2 regions of the Nitrobacter sp. MLSD-S21 genome follow, and region 1 is predicted to be linked to the other one. Evidence: riboswitches for the same ligand, from Rfam matches in the RefSeq annotation. Region 1 holds a riboswitch; the other holds the start of a gene.
The links. A riboswitch is a leader RNA that binds a small molecule or an ion and turns the genes downstream of it on or off. The one in region 1 is predicted to bind S-adenosylmethionine.

Region 1 (9,460 bases):
CCGACAAAGCCGTTGGCATAGTCGCCCGAAAGATCGACGCTGAGCGCCACGCCGTTGACGAGATCGGCGTCGTCGACATCGACGAGCCGCTCCCGTTCGTGCAGGGCTTCGAGCTCGTGGGCATCGAGAACGGCCTCTCCGGTGCGGAAGCGGACCTGCGACAGCCGCGATCCCTCGCGCAGGAGCACTGGAAACGTCTTGGGACTGATCTCCGCATAGAGCGGCCCGTGATAGCCGGCGCCGATCATGTCGAAGCGCCGGGTGCCGTCGGCGATCACGCGCGTGAATACGTCGAGGCGGCCGGTCGAGCTTTTTGGATTAGCGGCGGCGATGATTTCGGGCGGCAGGGCCAGGCTCTCCAGCAGCGGCACGATGTAAACGCAGTTGGTCTCCAGCACCGCGCCGTCGGAAAGATCGACTTCGTGCAGCTTGAGCTCATCAATGCGTTCAGCGACGGTTGCGTCAGGCCCCGGCAGAAAGCTGGCGCGCACCCGATAAGCCATGGCGCCGAGCCGCAGATCGAGGCTTGCCGGCTGGATCTGGCTCTCGACAAACGGATATTCCGGCAGGATCAGGCCTGCGTCGGCCATCGCCGCGATCATGCGGTCGGGCAGAATGCCGTTGGCGTCGGGAGGGAGCGAGAATGACACGATGTCGTCTTTACGGCCTGGGCGATATCGACCCGAAACAGGAGCAGGGGCTTTAGTGCTTGTCCGTCGGCGAGAGGCAGGGTTCTGGCGTCTGAATCCGGATTTGCAGCCAGCCGATTGCGATTGTCAATTGATTGGCTTGACGGACGGGAGAGGCGGGACTAGGCATGACAGCGTTCCGTGGTGATTTGAGCCGGCCGGCTTGCAGCCACGTTAAATAAGTCGCTAAACAGGCCGGGGACAATGTGATCCCGGCTTGTGGAGTTCTTCCAGGCCGGTTTTTTTGTGGCCGCTGTCCGCGGTGGACACGCAGGAGATCATATGTCCGAGACCAAGTCCGCACCCCGCTATCACCCTGAAACCCGGCTGGTTCATTCCGGCACGCTGCGTTCGCAGTTCGCCGAGACCTCGGAAGCCCTGTTCCTGACTCAAGGTTACGTCTACGACACCGCCGAACAGTGTGAGGCGCGATTCAAGGGCGACGATCCCGGCTTCATCTACTCGCGCTACTCCAACCCGACGGTCGCGATGTTCGAGCAGCGCATGGCTGCGCTCGAAGGCGCGGAGACCGCGCGCGCCCTCGCGACGGGCATGGCCGCGGTGACCACCGCGATGCTGGCGCCGCTGAAGGCGGGCGATCATGTGGTGGCGGCAAAGGCCTTGTTCGGCTCCTGCCGCTATGTGGTCGAAGACCTGCTGCCCCGCTACGGCATCGAATCCACGCTGGTTGACGGCCTTGATCTCGATCAATGGCGCAAGGCGATGCGGCCGAACACCAAAACCTGCTTCATCGAAAGCCCGACCAACCCGACGCTCGACGTGCTCGACATCGGTGGCATCGCCGAGATCGCGCATCAGGCTGGCGCTCGGCTGATCGTCGACAATGTGTTCGCGACGCCGATCTGGCAAAGCCCGCTGGAGCTCGGCGCCGACGTCGTGGTGTATTCGGCCACCAAGCACATCGATGGCCAGGGACGGACGCTCGGCGGCGTCATCCTGTCGTCGAACGCTTTCGTCCAGGATCATCTCCAGACCTTTATACGCCAGACCGGACCGTCGATCTCGCCGTTCAACGCCTGGATTCTCCTGAAGGGATTGGAGACGCTCAGCGTCCGCGTGCGCCAGCAAACCGAGAGCGCCGCGGCGATCGCGGAGGTGCTGGCGTCGCATCCGAAAGTGTCCCGCCTCATCTATCCCGGCCGGCCGGACCATCCGCAGGCGGCGCTGGTGAAAAAGCAGATGCGCGCCGGCTCGACGCTGATCGGCTTCGATGTCAAGGGCGGCAAGGCGGCGGCGTTTCGGTGTCTCAACGCGTTGAAGCTCGCGCGCATCTCGAACAACCTCGGCGACGCCAAGAGTCTCGTCACCCATCCGGCAACCACCACCCACCAGCGTCTTGCCCCGGAAGTCCGCGCCGGGCTCGGGATCGGCGAAGGCTTCATCCGCTATTCGGCCGGTCTCGAACACAAGGACGACCTGATCGAGGATCTTGTTGCCGCACTGGAAAAGGTGTGAGGCTTTCTTCCCTTTCCAACAAGGAGAGGGGGTAAAGTCTCACAAAGGCCGATTGACAGTCGCAGCCGCCGGTAAACTGGCGCCAGCCTGGACCTGATCCACCGACTTGATGATGTTGTCGCCGAGCAACTGGGCGAAACAGGCATAACCCCAGTCGTTCATGTGAAGGCCGTCCTTGGTCACGAAGGTGTCGAACGGTAGCGACTGCCGGTCGTGCCAGTCGCGCATGACCTCGAAGCGCGGGAAAATCCCCACATGCCTGTAGTGCGCGACCCGGTTCAGCAGACCGACCATTCTGCCGGCACTCTCGCCCCTGGCATTGACGGCGGGCGCGTATTGCGGATCGATCAGGACCAGATCGGCGCCGGAGGCCTGAATGGTCGCGACGCCGTCTTCGACGGTTTTTGCGGTGCTCGCGGGATCGAGATTGCGTAGCACCGCGTTGGTGCCGACCTGCCAGATCACCATGTCCGGCTTGGCATCGATCACTTCCGTTCGCAGCCGCTTTATCATCTCGGGCGCGTCCTCGCCGCCCTTGCCGCGATTGAGCACGGTGATGGCGGCGGCCGGATATTTGCGGTGCAACTGGGCCGCCAGGCGGTTCGGATAATTGAATTCTGGCGACGTCGCGCCGTAACCCTGCGTCGAGGACGAACCGAAGGCGACGATGACAACCGGTTTGTTGGCTGCAAGCTTGGCCGCCACATGAGGCAGTGATCCCACCGACTGCGAGACACCCTTCGGCGGCAGGCAAGGGACGCGATTGAAGATGTCGCGCGCGCGGGCAGCAATTGTCGCTACCTTGTCGATCGTCCTTCCGGACAGGCTCTGCGTCGGCGTGCCGGATTGCGCGGTTGCGACCGAAGAAACGGGTGCGGTGCTGCCTGTCGACAGCGCGGAGGCGTTGGCCGGCGCCGTTTGTGCGAGCGCGGTGGAGGCCGATACTGCCGCCAGTATGACCGCCGCGGCCGGGCCGAGGGTTCTGCGGAAGCGAAGGATCATCATCAACGCTTGGTCCCGAGTTCGGTGGGGTTGATGCGAGCGGTCTCGATCACGAAGGTCGATAAGGCGCTACCGAGACAACTGTGAACGCGTTTGGCAAGGCTTACTCCCCGCACTGGGCTGAATAGATCGAATTCACCGCTCTCGTTCCACTTACTCATGATTGTAAAGCGGTCGAACACTGGTACGTCGCGCTGCTGCGCGACGACGCGCATGTTGTCGATGTAAGATGTCATTGAAACCATGGTTTCCGTGCGCGGGCTGTACTGCATGTTCATCAGCACGACATCCGCTCCCGCTTTCTGCAATGAGGTCACGCCTTGGTCGAGGGCCTCGCGAAAGTCGTCGATGTCGACGGACCGGATGGCATCGACAATGCCGGTCTGCCACACCACCAGAGTTGATTTTTTCGCCTCCGCGAGCTTGCCGAGGCTGGGCGCGACATCCTCGGCGGTCTTGCGCAGAGCCAGTTCCACGGACACGTTCACGAGAATGCCCGGCAATTTCTCGCGAAGTGCAGCCTGCAATTTCGCCGGATAGGCTTCCTCCTCGGCTCCGGATATTGATGAGGAACGGCTGCCCACCACCAGAATGTTGAGCGGGCCGCCCGCCCTGACCGCCGAGGCGACCCGGGATAGTGTACTATCGCTGGTCAGTAGATAGGCCGGCACGGCGCAGTTTTTGGTCACATCGTCAGCACACGCGGAGACGCTGGCCGATGAAGCGGCCAGCGCGATCAAGACCGACGCCAAGCCGGTCCTCATGCTCCTCCTCCCGCAAGATCCGAGTCGCCATCGGCAGGTTTGGCGCGGCTTCCGCCCTTGCCCGCAACCCTCTTGTACCACGAAAACACCCATGCGGCGGCGGACATGATCAGGATTCCGCAAATGCTGATAATGAGGTGAATCGTGGCGCCGCCGGAGCACTCTGCGAGGATGAACTGCCCGGCGAAGGCCAGAAAGACCCCGATACAGAAGATCTGGAGCGAACTCTGGCCGCACAGGATCAGCGGCTTAAGCCAGGGGGACGCCAATCCCGGCCAGTTCCTGGGCAGGAAGCGGACGGCCAGCGCGGCGAGCGCCAAAAAGTGGATGATGCGCAGCACGTCGAGATTGGTCTTGTCGATCGGATACATCCACTGTTCGGCGATGTCCGGCATCAAATGATTGAGCTGCGGCACATGCCAGGTCAGCGTGGTGTAGAAAGCGAACAGCAGATAGGTGACGCAAATCCAAAGTGTTGCCGGCAAAGACAGGATGCGCGAGATGCGCTTGGCGCCTCCGAGCGCGCACCATGCGCCAAACACGAACAGCAGTTGCCAGGCGAACGGATTGAAGAACCAGACCCCGTTGGGATAGGCGGGGAGTGCCAGCTCGAACCACCGGGTGAGTGCATAAAAACCGACCGACAGCGCTAGCCCCAGATCAGCCTTGCGCTGCATCACCAGCAACACCGGCGGAAAAAAGAGCATCAGCGCGACGTAGAGCGGCAGCACGTCCATGTTGACGGGGCGGAATTTCAGAAGCAGCGCCTGCACGATCGTGACGTCGGGCTGCTTGAGAAAATCGAGGATGCCCATTTCCTCGGTGTAAAGCGGGTTCTCAAAGCTGCTCGCGACGTAGGAAATTTCCGCGAGGAAAATCGTGAATAGAAAGATATGTGCTACGTAGATTTGCCAGACTCGCCTGAGAATGCGCGCGGCGGCGACGACAAATCCGCGCTCGCGCATAGCGCGTCCGTAAACGAGGGCGGCGGTATAGCCCGAGATGAAGATGAAAATCTCCGTGGCGTCACTGAAGCCATAGTTGCGGAGAGTGAGCCAGGTCAGGAGGTTCTGCGGCAGATGGTCAATGAAAATCAACCATAGCGCGAGCCCGCGAAACAGATCGAGCCTCAGCTCGCGCTCGCGCGGCGGGGTCGGAATCAAAACGGCCGGCGCATCGCGCGTGACGCCCGCAGGGGCCGCCCTCGTGCGCGCTCCGACAATCTGATCGGTAACTGGCGGCATACGCTCGGCTTCGATAAGGCCATCTCAATCGCCTGCGCGATCGAGATGGATTTACGGGAGGACAGCTTCACGCTAACGGTGGCAAAAAATCAATATTGCCGCCGGGATCATAGTGTGGAACCAGGCTGACGCACGATCACAACGAAGGGGGCTGGTTCATGCGCCTGTTTTGGCTATGATCGCTCGAATACTAGAGAGTTTGCGATGTACCGTGCCGTTACCCGCCAGATCGAAGTCACCGTTGAACCGAATTTCATGCCGGAGAGGTCGTCCGCCGAGCGAGGCCATTTTTTCTGGTCCTATACGGTGGTTATCATAAACGCCGGTCCCGAGACCGTGCAGTTGCGCACCCGGCATTGGATCATCACCGATGCCTCGGGAAGGAAGCAGGAAGTCCGCGGCGAGGGCGTCGTGGGCGAGCAGCCGGTGCTTGCGCCCGGCGAGCGCTTCGAATACACGAGCGGGGTTCCTCTGCCGACCGCCACCGGCTTCATGAGTGGCCGCTACCAGATGATCTCGATCCGAAGCGGCGAACCCTTCGAAATAGACGTTCCGACCTTCTCGCTCGACAGCCCCGACAGCAAGCGCGTGCTGAACTAAGGTCGCGTCCAATCGCGCCTACTCCACGCCGGCTTCCTGCGGGGTAAATTCGTACACCGAATTGCAGAACTCGCAGGTCACGGCAACCTTGCCATCCTGCACCATGCCCGAGCGGTCCTCCGGCGTGAAGCTTTTCAGCATGGCCGCCACGGCGTCACGCGAGCATGAACACCGCGCGTGCAGCGCTTGCGGCGAAAACACCCTGACGCCGCGCTCATGGAACAGGCGGTAAAGCAGACGTTCACCGGACAAGTCGGGATCGATCAGTTCGAGGTCCTCGACGGTGCCGATCAGCGACTGACCCTCGGCCCAGGCATCATCCTCGCTCACCGTATGCACGGCGCCACCGTCGGGGGCATCGCCGGGATGGAGATCGGCCTGGCGCGCGCGCTCCAGCGCCTTGGGCAGGAATTGCAGCAGCATGCCGCCGCCACGCCAGCCGCGCTTCGGTCCATCCCCCTCCCGGCGCCACTCCTCGCCGACCGCGAGCCGGACCCGCGTCGGAATCTGTTCCGAGCGCAGAAAATACTCATGCGCCGCATCTTCGAGGTTGCCGCCTTCCAGTGCCACAAGACCCTGATAGCGGTTCATGTCCGGACCCTGATCGATGGTCATCGCGAGATGGCCGCGGCCCAGCAGCGCGCCCGAGTCGGAAGCATCGCCGAGCCGGGCCTTGTCGAAACGGGCATAGGCTCGCAGCCCGGCCGGGGCCCGAAAGTCGACAATCAGGAACGACACCGGTCCATCGGTCTGGGTTTGCAGGATGAACCGGCCCTCGAACTTGAGCGATGAGCCGAGCAGCGTCGTCAGCACGATCGCCTCGCCGAGCAGCTTGGCGACCGGTGCGGGATAGTCGTGCCGGACCAGCAACTCGTCGAGCGCCGGCCCTAGCCGGGTCAGTCGTCCACGCAGGTCGAGTGTGCTCACCTCAAACGGAATCACGGCGTCGTCGACCGGAATGGATGAGGGCGCGCGCACGGGGGTTTCACGCGACGTGGCGGGGTCGGGCATTTGTGAGGTCATGCCCTCTATCTGGGGTCGACTGGCCGGGATCGAAACCCCATGAGAGGGAGGAGCGTCATATAAAGCTCCGTTTGAGGATGGGCTGCGGAATATCGGCGCAGCAGCTGAGAAATAAAAGTCACGCGTTTCAAATATTTAGGGGATTTCCGTCAACGAGAAAACAGATATTCTGGAGATGCCGGCTGCAGCGCATCATTGCTCAAACCGGTGGGTTGAAGCATGGATCCGTCACATGCAGTTCACAAACTGCGGTGACAGCGCGCGCGGCCTCCGTTATCCGGATAAGCGATGGACCTCGCAACGACAAAAGAAGCGGCGGACGGCGCCGGTTTCGATACCGTCCGGATCATCGGCGAAATTGATGCGCTGGCCGAAAAGCACGCTGGGCACGGGGACGTTTTCCGTTCTGCCGTGTCCAGGTTGTTGAAGGTCGAACTCGCGAAAGTGCGCGATGCGGCGCAGGCGAGGCTTCTGCGTGACCGCCACGGGCGGCGCTGCGCCGAATGGCTTTGCTTCGTTCAAGACGAAATCATTCGTCTGGCGTTTTCGGCCGCGACCCGTCATCTCTATCATTCCCCTATTCCGTCCGATGGCGAGCGCATGGCCGTGGTGGCGACCGGCGGCTACGGGCGCGGTTTGATGGCGCCGGACTCGGATATCGATCTGCTGTTCATTCTGCCTTACAAACAGACGGCGTGGGGCGAACAGGTCGCCGAGGCTATCCTGTATTGTCTATGGGACATGGGGTTGAACGTCGGTCACGCGACGCGCTCGGTCAATGAATCGATCCGGCAGGCGCGGGGCGACATGACCGTCCGCACCGGAATTCTGGAAGCCCGCTTCGTCACCGGCGACCGGGCACTTTACGACGAACTGGTTAGCCGCTTCGACACCGAAGTGGTGCGGGGAACAGCGGCGGAATTCGTCGCTGCCAAACTTGCCGAGCGCGAGGAGCGCCATCACCGCGCCGGCCAGTCGCGCTATCTGGTCGAGCCTAACGTCAAGGATGGCAAAGGGGGATTACGCGACCTGCATACGTTGTTCTGGATCGCGAAGTATGTCTATCGGGTGCGTGAAAGCCACGAATTGCTCCAGTGCAATGTGTTCGATGTTCGCGAATACCGGACCTTTAGCCGCTGCGCCGATTTTCTATGGTCGGTACGCTGTAACCTGCACTTCGCGACAGGGAGGGCGGAGGAACGGCTGTCGTTCGACTTGCAGCGGGAGATCGCGGTCCGGCTCGGATATACGTCTCATCCGGGGATGCAGGATGTCGAACGCTTCATGAAGCACTACTTCCTGACCGCCAAGGATGTCGGCGACCTCACCGCAATTCTATGCGCGAAGCTCGAGGATCAGCAGGCTAAGCCGGCACCGGTTCTCAGCCGCGTGATGTTGTGGCCGCGGGGCACGGAGGTTCGGCGGGTTCCGGACAACGACGACTTCATCATCGACAACAACCGCATCAATCTCGCGACGCCCGATCTCTTCAAGCGCGACCCTGTCAATCTGATCCGTTTGTTCCGCCTCGCGCAGAAGAACAACCTGGCTTTCCATCCGGACGCCTTGCGGCTGGTGACGCGGTCGCGACGGCTGATCAACGCGGAGCTTCGCGAAAACCCGGAAGCCAACCGGCTGTTCATGGAGATCCTGACCTCGAATGATGCGGAGACCGTGCTGCGCAGGATGAACGAGACCGGGGTGCTAGGTCAGTTCATCCGCGCCTTTGGCACGATCGTCTCGATGATGCAGTTCAATATGTACCATCACTACACGGTGGACGAGCATCTGATTCGCTGCATCGGCATCCTTCAGGATATCGAGCGCGGCGACAATGACGAGGTCGCGCTCGCCAGCGAGCTGATGCGCAAGATTCTTCCCGAGCACCGGCCTGTCATCTACATCACCACACTGCTTCATGACGTTGCAAAGGGCCGGCCCGAGGATCATTCGATCGCAGGCGCCAAGGTAGCGCGCAGATTGTGCCCGCGCCTTGGCTTCAACGCAGCCGACACCGAACTGGTCGCGTGGCTGATCGAACAGCATCTGACGATGTCCAAAGTGGCCCAGTCTCGCGACCTATCCGATCGCAAGACCATCGAGAATTTCGCGGCCGTGGTCCAATCGGTCGAGCGGATGAAGCTCTTGACCATCCTGACGACCGCAGACATTCGCGGCGTCGGCCCCGGCGTCTGGAATGGCTGGAAGGCCCAGCTGCTCCGCACTCTTTATTATGAGACAGAACCCGTGCTGACCGGCGGCTTCTCCGAGGTCAATCGCGCGCAGCGCATGGCGGCGGCTGAGGCCGAGTTCCGTGCCGCTTTCACCGAATGGCCCGACCATGAGCTTGATGCCTACATTGTCCGGCATTATCCGGCCTACTGGCTCAAGGTCGATCTCGAGCACAAGATCAGGCACGCGCGCTTCCTGCGCGCCAGCGAAGGAAGCGGCAAGAAGCTTAACATCAACGTCGGCTTCGATGAGGGGCGCGGCGTCACCGAGCTGACGATCCTTACCGCCGATCATCCCTGGCTGCTGTCGATCATTGCGGGAGCATGCGCGTCGGCCGGGGCCAATATCGTCGATGCCCAGATCTATACGACCATCGACGGGCAGGCGCTCGATACCATCGCGATCTCACGCGAATATGAGCGCGACGAGG
Region 2 (9,460 bases), on a different contig from region 1:
TTCGGCTGCGGAATGGCAGTCGGAGGTCGCGAGCGAAATCACCATCCAGGTGCGTCCCGTCGCCGGTCGCGACCTCGAGCGCGATGTAACCGCGGTCGCCGCCGCGGCTCGGGAGCATCCGGGTATCCTCGATGTCCGGCCGTACACCAAGGAGGAGTCGGGCAAGCTGCTGGAGCCTTGGCTCGGCAGCGGTCTGTCGCTCGACGATCTGCCGATACCGCGCATGATTGTGGCGCGCGCCGCGCCGGGGACCAGGCTCGATCTGGAAGGGCTTCGTAGCCGCGTGACGCAACTGGCGCCCTCGACCAGCGTGGACGACCATCGCGCCTGGATCGACCGGATGCGATCGATGACCAACGCGACCGTGTTCGCCGGAATCGGGGTTCTCGCGCTGGTCATTATTGCGACCATTATCTCGGTATCGTTCGCGACCCGGGGGGCCATGGCGGCCAATCGTCCGATCGTCGAGGTGCTGCATTTCGTCGGGGCCAGCGACCGCTACATCGCCAATCACTTTCTGCGTCATTTCCTGCGGCTCGGGCTGAGGGGCGGCGTGATCGGTTGTGTCGCCGCGATGCTGATGTTCGGGTTCTCCGAATCGATCGCCAACTGGTTTTCCGGAACGCCGGTGGGAGATCAGTTTGCGGCGCTGCTGGGCACGTTCTCGCTGCGCCCGTCCGGCTATCTCGTGCTGGCTGGCCAGACGGTCCTGATTGCGGCGGTCACCGCCTGGGCTTCCCGCCGCACATTGTTCGCGACGCTTGATGAGATCGATTGAGCAGTCGCTCAGGGCCAGCGCGACATTCCGGCGCGGCCGAATTCCACTTCGCCCCAAAACGCACTAAAGTCGAGGGGACCAGGACATCGAACGGATGAGTGAACAAACCCGCCATGACAAACCGGAAGCCTCGGGTCGGGTGCCGGCGCGGCGGCGCCGCACGTTGCTCGCGGCCGCGGTTGCCGCCGTTGGGATTGCCTTTGTCGGGGCAGGGGTGGGCTTCGTCGGATTTCTGTCGCAACTGCGAGGGGTGGAGACAAAGCCTGCCGGTAACGCGGACGGCATTGTCGTGCTCACCGGCGGCTCGTCGCGGATTTCCGATGCCGTCGAGTTGCTGGCCGGCGGCTACGGCAAGCGGCTGCTGATTTCGGGTGTTCATCCGACCAACGGGGTCAGCGATATTTCACGCTCGTTGCCGGACAACCAGCGACTGCTGACATGCTGCGTCGATCTCGATCGCTCCGCGGTTAACACCCGGAGCAACGCAAGCGAGACGCGGCGCTGGGTCGACGAGCAGGGCTTCCGTTCGCTAATTGTGGTGACGTCGAATTATCATATGCCTCGCGCCATCGTCGAACTGTCGCACGCGATGCCGAACGTCACCTTGATTCCGTTCGCGGTCATCGGTGACAAGTGGCGCGAAGAGCCATGGTGGACCAGCGCCGCTACCCTGCGGCTCTTGTTATCGGAGTATGTCAAATACATCGCTGCGGAAGCGCGGGTTCGTCTGGCCCATCTTGGCCTCGAACTTCCCCCCGAAAACGGCGATTAGCCGACCGGGGCGTTCGACCACGCCGTCCGGCTTCGGGCTTTTGCAATTAGACTACGCGCCAATTAACACCACGGAATTGGATGCTTGATGATTTCGATCTTTGTGCGCTCGCTGGTCTTCAACGTTTTGTTCTATTTGACGATGGCAGTCTGGATCGTTGCCGCGCTGCCGACATTCGTGATGCCGCGCGCGGTGTTGGTCAGGATGGCGAAGGCTTGGGGACGCTGGAATATCTGGCTGATGCGCGTCATCTGCGGCACGCGCGTCAAAATCCTCGGTACCGGGAGGATTCCAAAGGGCCCCTTGATCTTCGCCTCGAAACATCAGTCGATGTGGGAGACCTTCGCCCTCTTTAGTCTCATTGATCAGCCGGTCGTCATCCTCAAGCGCGAGCTGACATGGATTCCGTTCTTTGGCTGGTATCTGATGAAGACGGGCATGATCGGCATCGACCGCAAAGCCGGCATACGCTCGCTCAAGATGCTGATCCGGATGACGCGGGAGGAGATGCGTCTCGGGCGTCAACTCGTCATCTTCCCGGAAGGCACGCGACGTCCGATCGGAGCCCCGCCAGCCTACAAGAGCGGCGTCGCCATGATCTATGCCGAAGGCGATGTGCCGTGTGTTCCGGTGGCCCTCAACTCCGGTCTGTGCTGGCCCCGCCGGACGTTCCTGCGTTATCCGGGAACGATTACGGTTGAATTCCTCGAACCGCTGCCACCGGGATTGCGGCGCGATGAATTCATGTCGCGGTTGATGGTGTCGATCGAAGGGTCGACCGCTTCCCTGGTCGAGATGGGACTGCGTGAGCAGGGGCGGTTGTTGGGTCGGGCGGCGGAGGATTAGAGCATGATCTCGAAACGCCAAGAGTCCTATTCAAAACTTCTTGCATCGCACCTACTTGGGCAACCGCGCATCATTGTGCAGCAGTTCTGCCAGCTGATGAAGTTTAGGGTCGCGAAAGCCCTGTGACTCGATCGACTTCACGGTCGACAAGACATAGTCCCGATTGTGTCCGGATCGGCCGTGCCCCTGGCGGACATAATGGACCTGTTCAGCCAGCGTCAGCCGTCCGGCATACTGGACATGTCCGCGATCGACCACGTAAGCAAGCGCGCTGACCCGCCGACGCGCGTCGTCCTCGAGCCAGACGGAGCGCGTCACCTCGCGATAGACGTGGGTGGTCTGCTCGCGCTCCCGCAAATACGCAATTGTGGTCTCGCGCCGGTTGGCTGCAACGCGGAATGCGATGCCCCGGCAAGCTCCCCCCCGGTCAAGCCCGAGAACCAGCCCCGGTCTCTCCGGCGTCCCGCGATGGTCGAACGAGTAGACGCAGAGCGCCCGGTGCTCGCCGATCAGCCGCGCCGGAATCTGTTCGGCAAAATCGAATCCCGGTCGCCACATCAGCGAACCATAGGCAAATACCCAGAGATCGCTGTCGGACCTACCAATAGCCGGGTCAACTTGTTCCTGCACACTCATCCACGCTCCAACCAGAGCGTATCCCGCAAATTGGATACCGAATACGCACAAGCTATTATAATTGAGAGCATTTTCTTAGGGCTAGCCGGGATTTACCCGGCCAACAGATGCTTTAACAGAGCCGCACCGCCAGGCGAAGCGGAACGAAAGGGGCTGGTTTTGCCGAGGTTGCGCGACTATGGTCGGAGACCCCCGCCACCTGACAAATTCATGAGCCAGCCTCCCGCATGAACGCTGCCAACGCCTCTCGCAAGCACCGTCTTTGGCCCGTCTTCGTCATGCCCGTGCTGGTGGTCATCGCCGCCGCGGCTTGGAGTGGGTTCTGGTTTTATGCCGCCTCCCAGGTCGATCAGACGGTCGATGCCTGGCGCGCGCGCGAGGCCGCGTCCGGGCGCAACTATGATTGCGCCAAGCGGACTGTCGCCGGATTCCCCTTCCGTCTTGAGGTTCACTGCAAGGACGCGACCGTCGAGCTAAAGTCGCAAACGGCCGATCAGGCGGCGATAGCGCCACTGACTGCGCGCCTCGGGGATATCCTGGTGGTCGCGCAGATCTATACTCCGAAACTGCTGATCGCAGAGTTCAAAGCCCCGGCAACGCTATCCCAACATGGACAGCCGGTGATGGTCGTCAACTGGAGCATCGCGCGCAGCAGCATTGTCGGATTGCCAGGTACTCCGCAGAGCGCGGATATCGTTTTCCAAGATCCTGCGATCGACCATGTCGCAGCCTCGGTGCAGACCCCGGTTGCGCGCGCCAAGCAAGTCGAGCTTCACGGCCGCATCGCGGAGAACTCCAGACCAGATCACCCGGCGATCGAGGCTGTCCTTGAATTGACCGGGGCGACCATTCAGGACGTTCATCCGGTGCTGACTGCGCCATTCGATGCTGATATCCGTGCGATCGTACACGGGCTGAAGGATGTCACGCCGAAACCCTGGCCGGTGCGGTTTCGCGAATTGCAGGCGGCGGACGGCCGCATCGAGATCAAGCAGTCGCGTATCCAGCAAGGCGATCTGATCGCGATAGCCGCAGGCTCGCTAGGGCTTACCGCCGATGGGCACCTCGACGGCGAGTTACACATGACAGCAACCGGTTTCGAGAAGGTGATTCCGGCGCTCGGAATCGATAAAATGCTGGAGCAGGGCGTGCCGCAGGCCACTCTCGACAAGGTCGCGCCCGGCGTGAAGACCAAGGATATCGACAATCTGTTCGGCGCGCTGGACCGGGCTATTCCAGGGTGGGGTAAGGCCGTGCGTGAGAACGCCAACGTCGGGGTCACGGCGGGCCTTAATGCAATCGGTCAGGAGGCAACGCTGGAAGGGAAGAAGGCGCGCTCTTTCCCGTTGCGATTCGTCAACGGCGCAATCTTCATCGGGCCGCTGAAGGTCGCCCAGACGCCGCCGCTATTCTGATCGAGTGCTGATATCTGCTTCGGCGGTCATGCACGTGCTTGACCCGCGCACCCATCATTTCTCGTAAAAGGATGGATTGCCGGATCGAGTCCGGCAATGCCACTATGGCTTCTTTGCACCCGTCTGCAGCCGCCCGAAATCGGGAGCCGCGGAATCCTGGCCGATCTCGACGATGCCGCGGCGGATTGCGCGGGTGCGGGTGAAGTGCTCAAAAAGCGCTTCGCCATCGCCACGGCGCATGGCGCGCGTCAGCTTGGAGAGATCTTCGTTGAAGGTGCCGAGCATTTCCAGCACCGCATCCTTGTTGGCCAGAAATACGTCGCGCCACATGGTGGGATCGGAGGCTGCGATGCGCGTGAAGTCGCGAAAGCCGCCGGCGGAAAATTTCATCACTTCGGAGGATGTGACCTCGCCGAGTTCGTCCGCGGTGCCAACAATGGTGTAAGCGATCAGGTGCGGCAGATGGCTGGTGATCGCCAGCACCAAATCATGATGCTGAGGGGTCATGATCTCGACCCTGGCGCCGATCGCGGTCCAGAACGCGCGCAACTTGTCGACGGCGGCAATATCCGTTTTGTCTGGCGGCGTCAGTATGCACCAGCGATTGATAAACAGTTCGGCGAAGCCGGAATCCGGACCCGAGTGCTCAGTGCCGGCCACCGGATGTGCTGGCACGAAATGCACGCTGGTGGGCAGATATGGGGTCATCTCGCGGACGACGGCGCCTTTCACCGATCCCACGTCGGAGACAATGGCGTCCGGCCGGAGGTGAGATGCGATCTCTTGCGCCACCGCGCCGCACGCCCCGACCGGAATACAGAGGATCACGAGGTCGGCGTCGCTTGCGGCCTCGGCGTTGGTGTCCACCACGCGATCGGCGATGCCGAGCTCCGTCACCCGCGCACGCGTCTTCGCGGAGCGTGCGGTGACCACGATTTCGCCGGCGAGGCCTTGCGCGCGCGCCGCGCGCGCGATCGAGCCGCCAATCAGGCCGAATCCGATCAGCGCGATCCGCCGGAATAAGGGCGGTGCGGTCATGCCTGCGCCATGAAGTCGCGCAAGCCATCCGCCACCAGCCGGTTGGCTTCCTCGGTGCCGATGGTCATGCGCAAGGCATTCGGCAGGCCGTAATTGTCGAGCGCACGAAGCACGAGGCCGCGTTTGGTCAGAAACACGTCGGCCTCAGACGCCGTCTTGCCCTTGGTGTCAGGGAAGTGGATCAGGATGAAGTTCGTCACGCTGGGCGTGACCTTGAGGCCGAGCTTTGTCACTTCGTCCGTTAGCCAGTTGCGCCACTCTTCCGTGTGAACCTTCGACATCTGAACGTGCGCGGTGTCCTCGATCGCGGCCACGGCCGCAAGCATTGCCGGCGTCGAGACATTGAAGGGGCCGCGGATCCGGTTCACGGCATCGACGATATGCGCCGGGCCGAACATCCAGCCGATCCGCAGCGAGGCCAAGCCGTGGATCTTGGAGAAGGTGTGGGTCAGCACGGTATTTTCCGTCGTCGCCACCAGCTCGATGCCGAATTCGTAGTCGTTGCGCGACACATAATCCGAATAGGCACCGTCGAGCACCAGCAATACGTGGGACGGCAGGCCCGCGCGCAACCGCCTGATCTCGTCGAACGGCAGGTAGGTGCCGGTCGGATTGTTTGGATTAGCGAGCCAGACCATCTTGGTCTTCGGCGTGACCCGCTTGAGGATCGCGTCGATGTCTGCGGTATACTCGGTCTCGGGTGCGACGACGTTTGTCGCGCCGTTTGCCAAGGTCGCAATCGGGTACACCAGAAAGCCGTGCGTGGTCGAAATCGCTTCGTCGCCGTGGCTGAGAAAGGTATGCGCCAGCAGGTTGAGAATCTCGTCCGATCCCGCGCCGCAGATAATACGGTCCGGGTCCAGCCCATAGGCGCGCCCGATGGCTGCGCGCAACACGCGCGAGGTGCCTTCCGGATAGCCTTCGAGGTGAGCCACGGCATCGCGATAAGCGTCCATCGCCTTTGGCGAAGGGCCGAACGGCGTTTCATTGGCCGACAGCTTGAACACTTTGCGGCCCGCCTCCGGTACCGGACTCTTGCCGGGCGTGTAGGGCGCAATATCGAGAATGCCGGGATTCGGCACCGGTCGGGACATCATTTGCTCCGGACTAGAGCCGTTCGCTTCTGACGGAATCAGAAGCGGGCTCTAAGATTTTGATTTGACGCGTTTTCTTCACGCGAACTGGCATCCACTTCGCTGGAAAACGCTGTAGCGAGACGTTACGGACGAGCCGCCCTGCTGGAAGGCATCGTATAGCGCGTTGCGTGACTGCCGACGAGAGCCATTGAACGGACCGACGCGCCGGCTTCGATTAGCGCCGATTTGATGGTGTCGAGGCTGGTGCCGTCCGTGATGGACACCAGCAGCGCGGCGCCGTCGAAGGCGCCATCGGGCACTGCAACGATCTCGGCGAGCGGCGACAGTGTGCGGGCGGTATTGGCATTCCAGCCGGAGACGCGCACGCTCCAGGTCTCCACTTCCGTGACCCGCGCATCGTCGGCGACTCGTGAGATCACGAACACCGGCAGCGCGGCCGGATGATCGGCGCGCTCGATGAAGGGCAGGCGGGCGATGATCTTTGGCGCGCCGTCGGCTTCCAGTGCAAGCCACCATGGCGCGCGGCTCGAGGTCGCCGAGACGAGCGCGAGGTCGCCTTTCGCATTCGCCACGGCTTCCACAGCGGCTTGCGCATTGAAGTGCGGCACGAAGGGGATGGTGAAGCCAAAATGGAAGCGCGCGGAATCCCGCATCGCGGATTCGCCGAGTGAGAGATCGGCGTGCAGCGAGAAGGGCGCCTGAACGTAGGTGAAGGTTGCGATGATGACGCGCCAGATGCTTTCGACGGTGTCGAGCGGCAGGATGCCGCGATGGCGCTGCGCCAGACGCCGCATCATGTCAGCCTCGCGCGCCGGCCGGAATGCCGAGCCGACCTCCTGGGTCTGCTTCACCGATATCAGGCGGTCAATGATGTCGCCGCGCTGCATCAGCAGGTTGTGAACCTGCTCGTCGATGGCGTCGATCTCTTTGCGTAAGTCTTGCAGAGATGGAGGCGCGGGGGAGATTTTCGTCATGGATGCAACCTGTCGGCCGCAGGAAGGAGCGTCGGCCGCGGTCCGGTTCTAACATTCGCATCCCGTTTCAGCGAGCCTTCTTGCGAATGTTGGAAGCGACCATAGAGCCACGCTTCTTACAGAGGCAGAAACGTGGCTCTACGGTTTGATGTGATGCGTTTTCTTTACGCGAACCGGTATTCACTTCGCTCGAAAACGCTCTGGCCCCGGTCGTGATCATGGGCCGGCAGCAACCGATCTGCTTATCTTGACGAAAAGCATGCAGCGGACTATTTTTCGTCCGTTCCGTGGTCATTTGAGCCGGCCGGCTTGCAGCCACGTTAAACAACTCGCTAAACAGGCCGGGGACAGCGAAATCCTGATCCCGGCCGAACCCAAGTTCGGGCCGGGTTTTTTATGGCCTGCGGTCCGGTGGCTTCCCGAAGCCCCGGCGGGGGCAGTGCAGGATGGCAAACGTGCAATCGATACCGGGGCCGGCTCAAGCCGAGTATCGAGCCCAGGAAGCAGATCATCCCACGTCGCAGGTCGCGATCTTCGGAAGCGATCAACCGCTTCCGCTCGATTGCGGCATCGATCTCGCGCCGTTCCAGATTGCCTATCAGACCTATGGTAAACTCAATACTGCAAAATCCAATGCCATCCTGGTTTGCCATGCCCTCACCGGGGACCAGCATGTGGCTAACCTTCATCCGCTCACCGGAAAACCAGGCTGGTGGGTGACCCTGGTGGGACCCGGCAAACCGCTCGATACCGAGAAGTATTTCATTATCTGCTCCAACGTGATCGGGGGCTGTATGGGCTCGACGGGTCCCGCCTCGATCAATCCCGCGACCGGCAAGGTGTGGGGCCTGGACTTCCCGGTCATCACCATCCCTGACATGGTGCGCGCGCAGGCCATGCTGATCGACCGCCTCGAAATCGACACGCTGTTTTCGGTGGTCGGTGGCTCCATGGGCGGCATGCAGGTGCTGCAGTGGTGTGCGGCCTATCCGAAGCGCGTGTTCTCAGCGCTGCCGATCGCCTGCAGCACGCGTCACTCCGCGCAGAACATTGCGTTTCACGAATTGGGACGGCAAGCGGTGATGGCTGATCCCGACTGGCGCGACGGCCGCTATGTCGAGCAAGGCACCCATCCCCACCGGGGCCTGGGCGTGGCGCGGATGGCCGCACACATTACTTATCTGTCGGACGCGGCGCTGCATCGCAAGTTCGGACGGCGGATGCAAGATCGCGAGTTGCCGACATTTTCGTTCGACGCGGATTTCCAGGTCGAAAGCTATCTGCGCCACCAGGGATCGTCATTCGTTGAGCGCTTTGATGCCAACAGCTATCTCTATCTCACGCGAGCGATGGACTATTTTGATGTGGCGGCCGATCATGACGGCGTGTTGGCCGCCGCGTTTCGCGATACCCACACCCGGTTCTGCGTGGTCTCGTTCACCAGCGACTGGTTGTTTCCGACCTCCGAATCGCGGGCGACCGTGCATGCCCTCAATGCCGGCGGTGCGCGGGTCTCGTTCGCGGAGATCGAGACCGATCGCGGCCATGATGCCTTCCTGCTCGACGTTCCCGAGTTCTTCGATATCGCGCGTGCGTTCCTGGAATCTGCGGGAAAGACCCGCGGCGTGGCCGATGCAGGGCAATGAGATGAGTGTGGAGCAGCCGGCCCTGCCGTTAGATGAGGTCGCTCCGCGGGCGGGCGACCGTTATCGCAGTGATCATCTCCTGTTGGCGGAGATGATCAAGCCAGGTTCAAAGGTTCTGGACGTCGGTTGTGGCGACGGCGATCTTTTGCAACTGCTCGAGACGCGGGGCATCGATGGCCGCGGCATCGAGCTGTCGCGGGAGGGCGTCAATCGTTGCGTGGCCAAGGGTCTTGCAGTGGTGCAGGGCGACGCCGATAC

Region 2: it holds a riboswitch for S-adenosylmethionine, as region 1 does, so the genes downstream of both, metX (homoserine O-acetyltransferase MetX) here and AC1RT6_RS14430 (O-succinylhomoserine sulfhydrylase) in region 1, are expected to answer to the same signal.

The regions. Positions count from the first base shown of each region.
Region 1 covers NZ_JBXASZ010000004.1:239,035-248,494, forward strand. Annotated here, with positions in the region: gene AC1RT6_RS14425 (2'-deoxycytidine 5'-triphosphate deaminase) at 1-650, opposite strand, end outside; SAM riboswitch at 821-900, shown strand; gene AC1RT6_RS14430 (O-succinylhomoserine sulfhydrylase) at 972-2,165, shown strand; gene AC1RT6_RS14435 (SGNH/GDSL hydrolase family protein) at 2,205-3,167, opposite strand; gene AC1RT6_RS14440 (SGNH/GDSL hydrolase family protein) at 3,170-3,931, opposite strand; gene AC1RT6_RS14445 (OpgC domain-containing protein) at 3,928-5,175, opposite strand; gene apaG (Co2+/Mg2+ efflux protein ApaG) at 5,380-5,775, shown strand; gene AC1RT6_RS14455 (Hsp33 family molecular chaperone) at 5,794-6,798, opposite strand; gene AC1RT6_RS14460 ([protein-PII] uridylyltransferase) at 7,087-9,460, shown strand, end outside.
Region 2 covers NZ_JBXASZ010000002.1:256,443-265,902, reverse strand. Annotated here, with positions in the region: gene AC1RT6_RS07025 (cell division protein FtsX) at 1-778, shown strand, start outside; gene AC1RT6_RS07020 (YdcF family protein) at 873-1,550, shown strand; gene AC1RT6_RS07015 (lysophospholipid acyltransferase family protein) at 1,638-2,396, shown strand; gene AC1RT6_RS07010 (gamma-glutamylcyclotransferase) at 2,448-3,032, opposite strand; gene AC1RT6_RS07005 (DUF2125 domain-containing protein) at 3,260-4,447, shown strand; gene AC1RT6_RS07000 (prephenate/arogenate dehydrogenase family protein) at 4,550-5,485, opposite strand; gene AC1RT6_RS06995 (pyridoxal phosphate-dependent aminotransferase) at 5,482-6,579, opposite strand; gene AC1RT6_RS06990 (chorismate mutase) at 6,705-7,556, opposite strand; SAM riboswitch at 7,834-7,913, shown strand; gene metX (homoserine O-acetyltransferase MetX) at 8,003-9,202, shown strand; gene metW (methionine biosynthesis protein MetW) at 9,204-9,460, shown strand, end outside.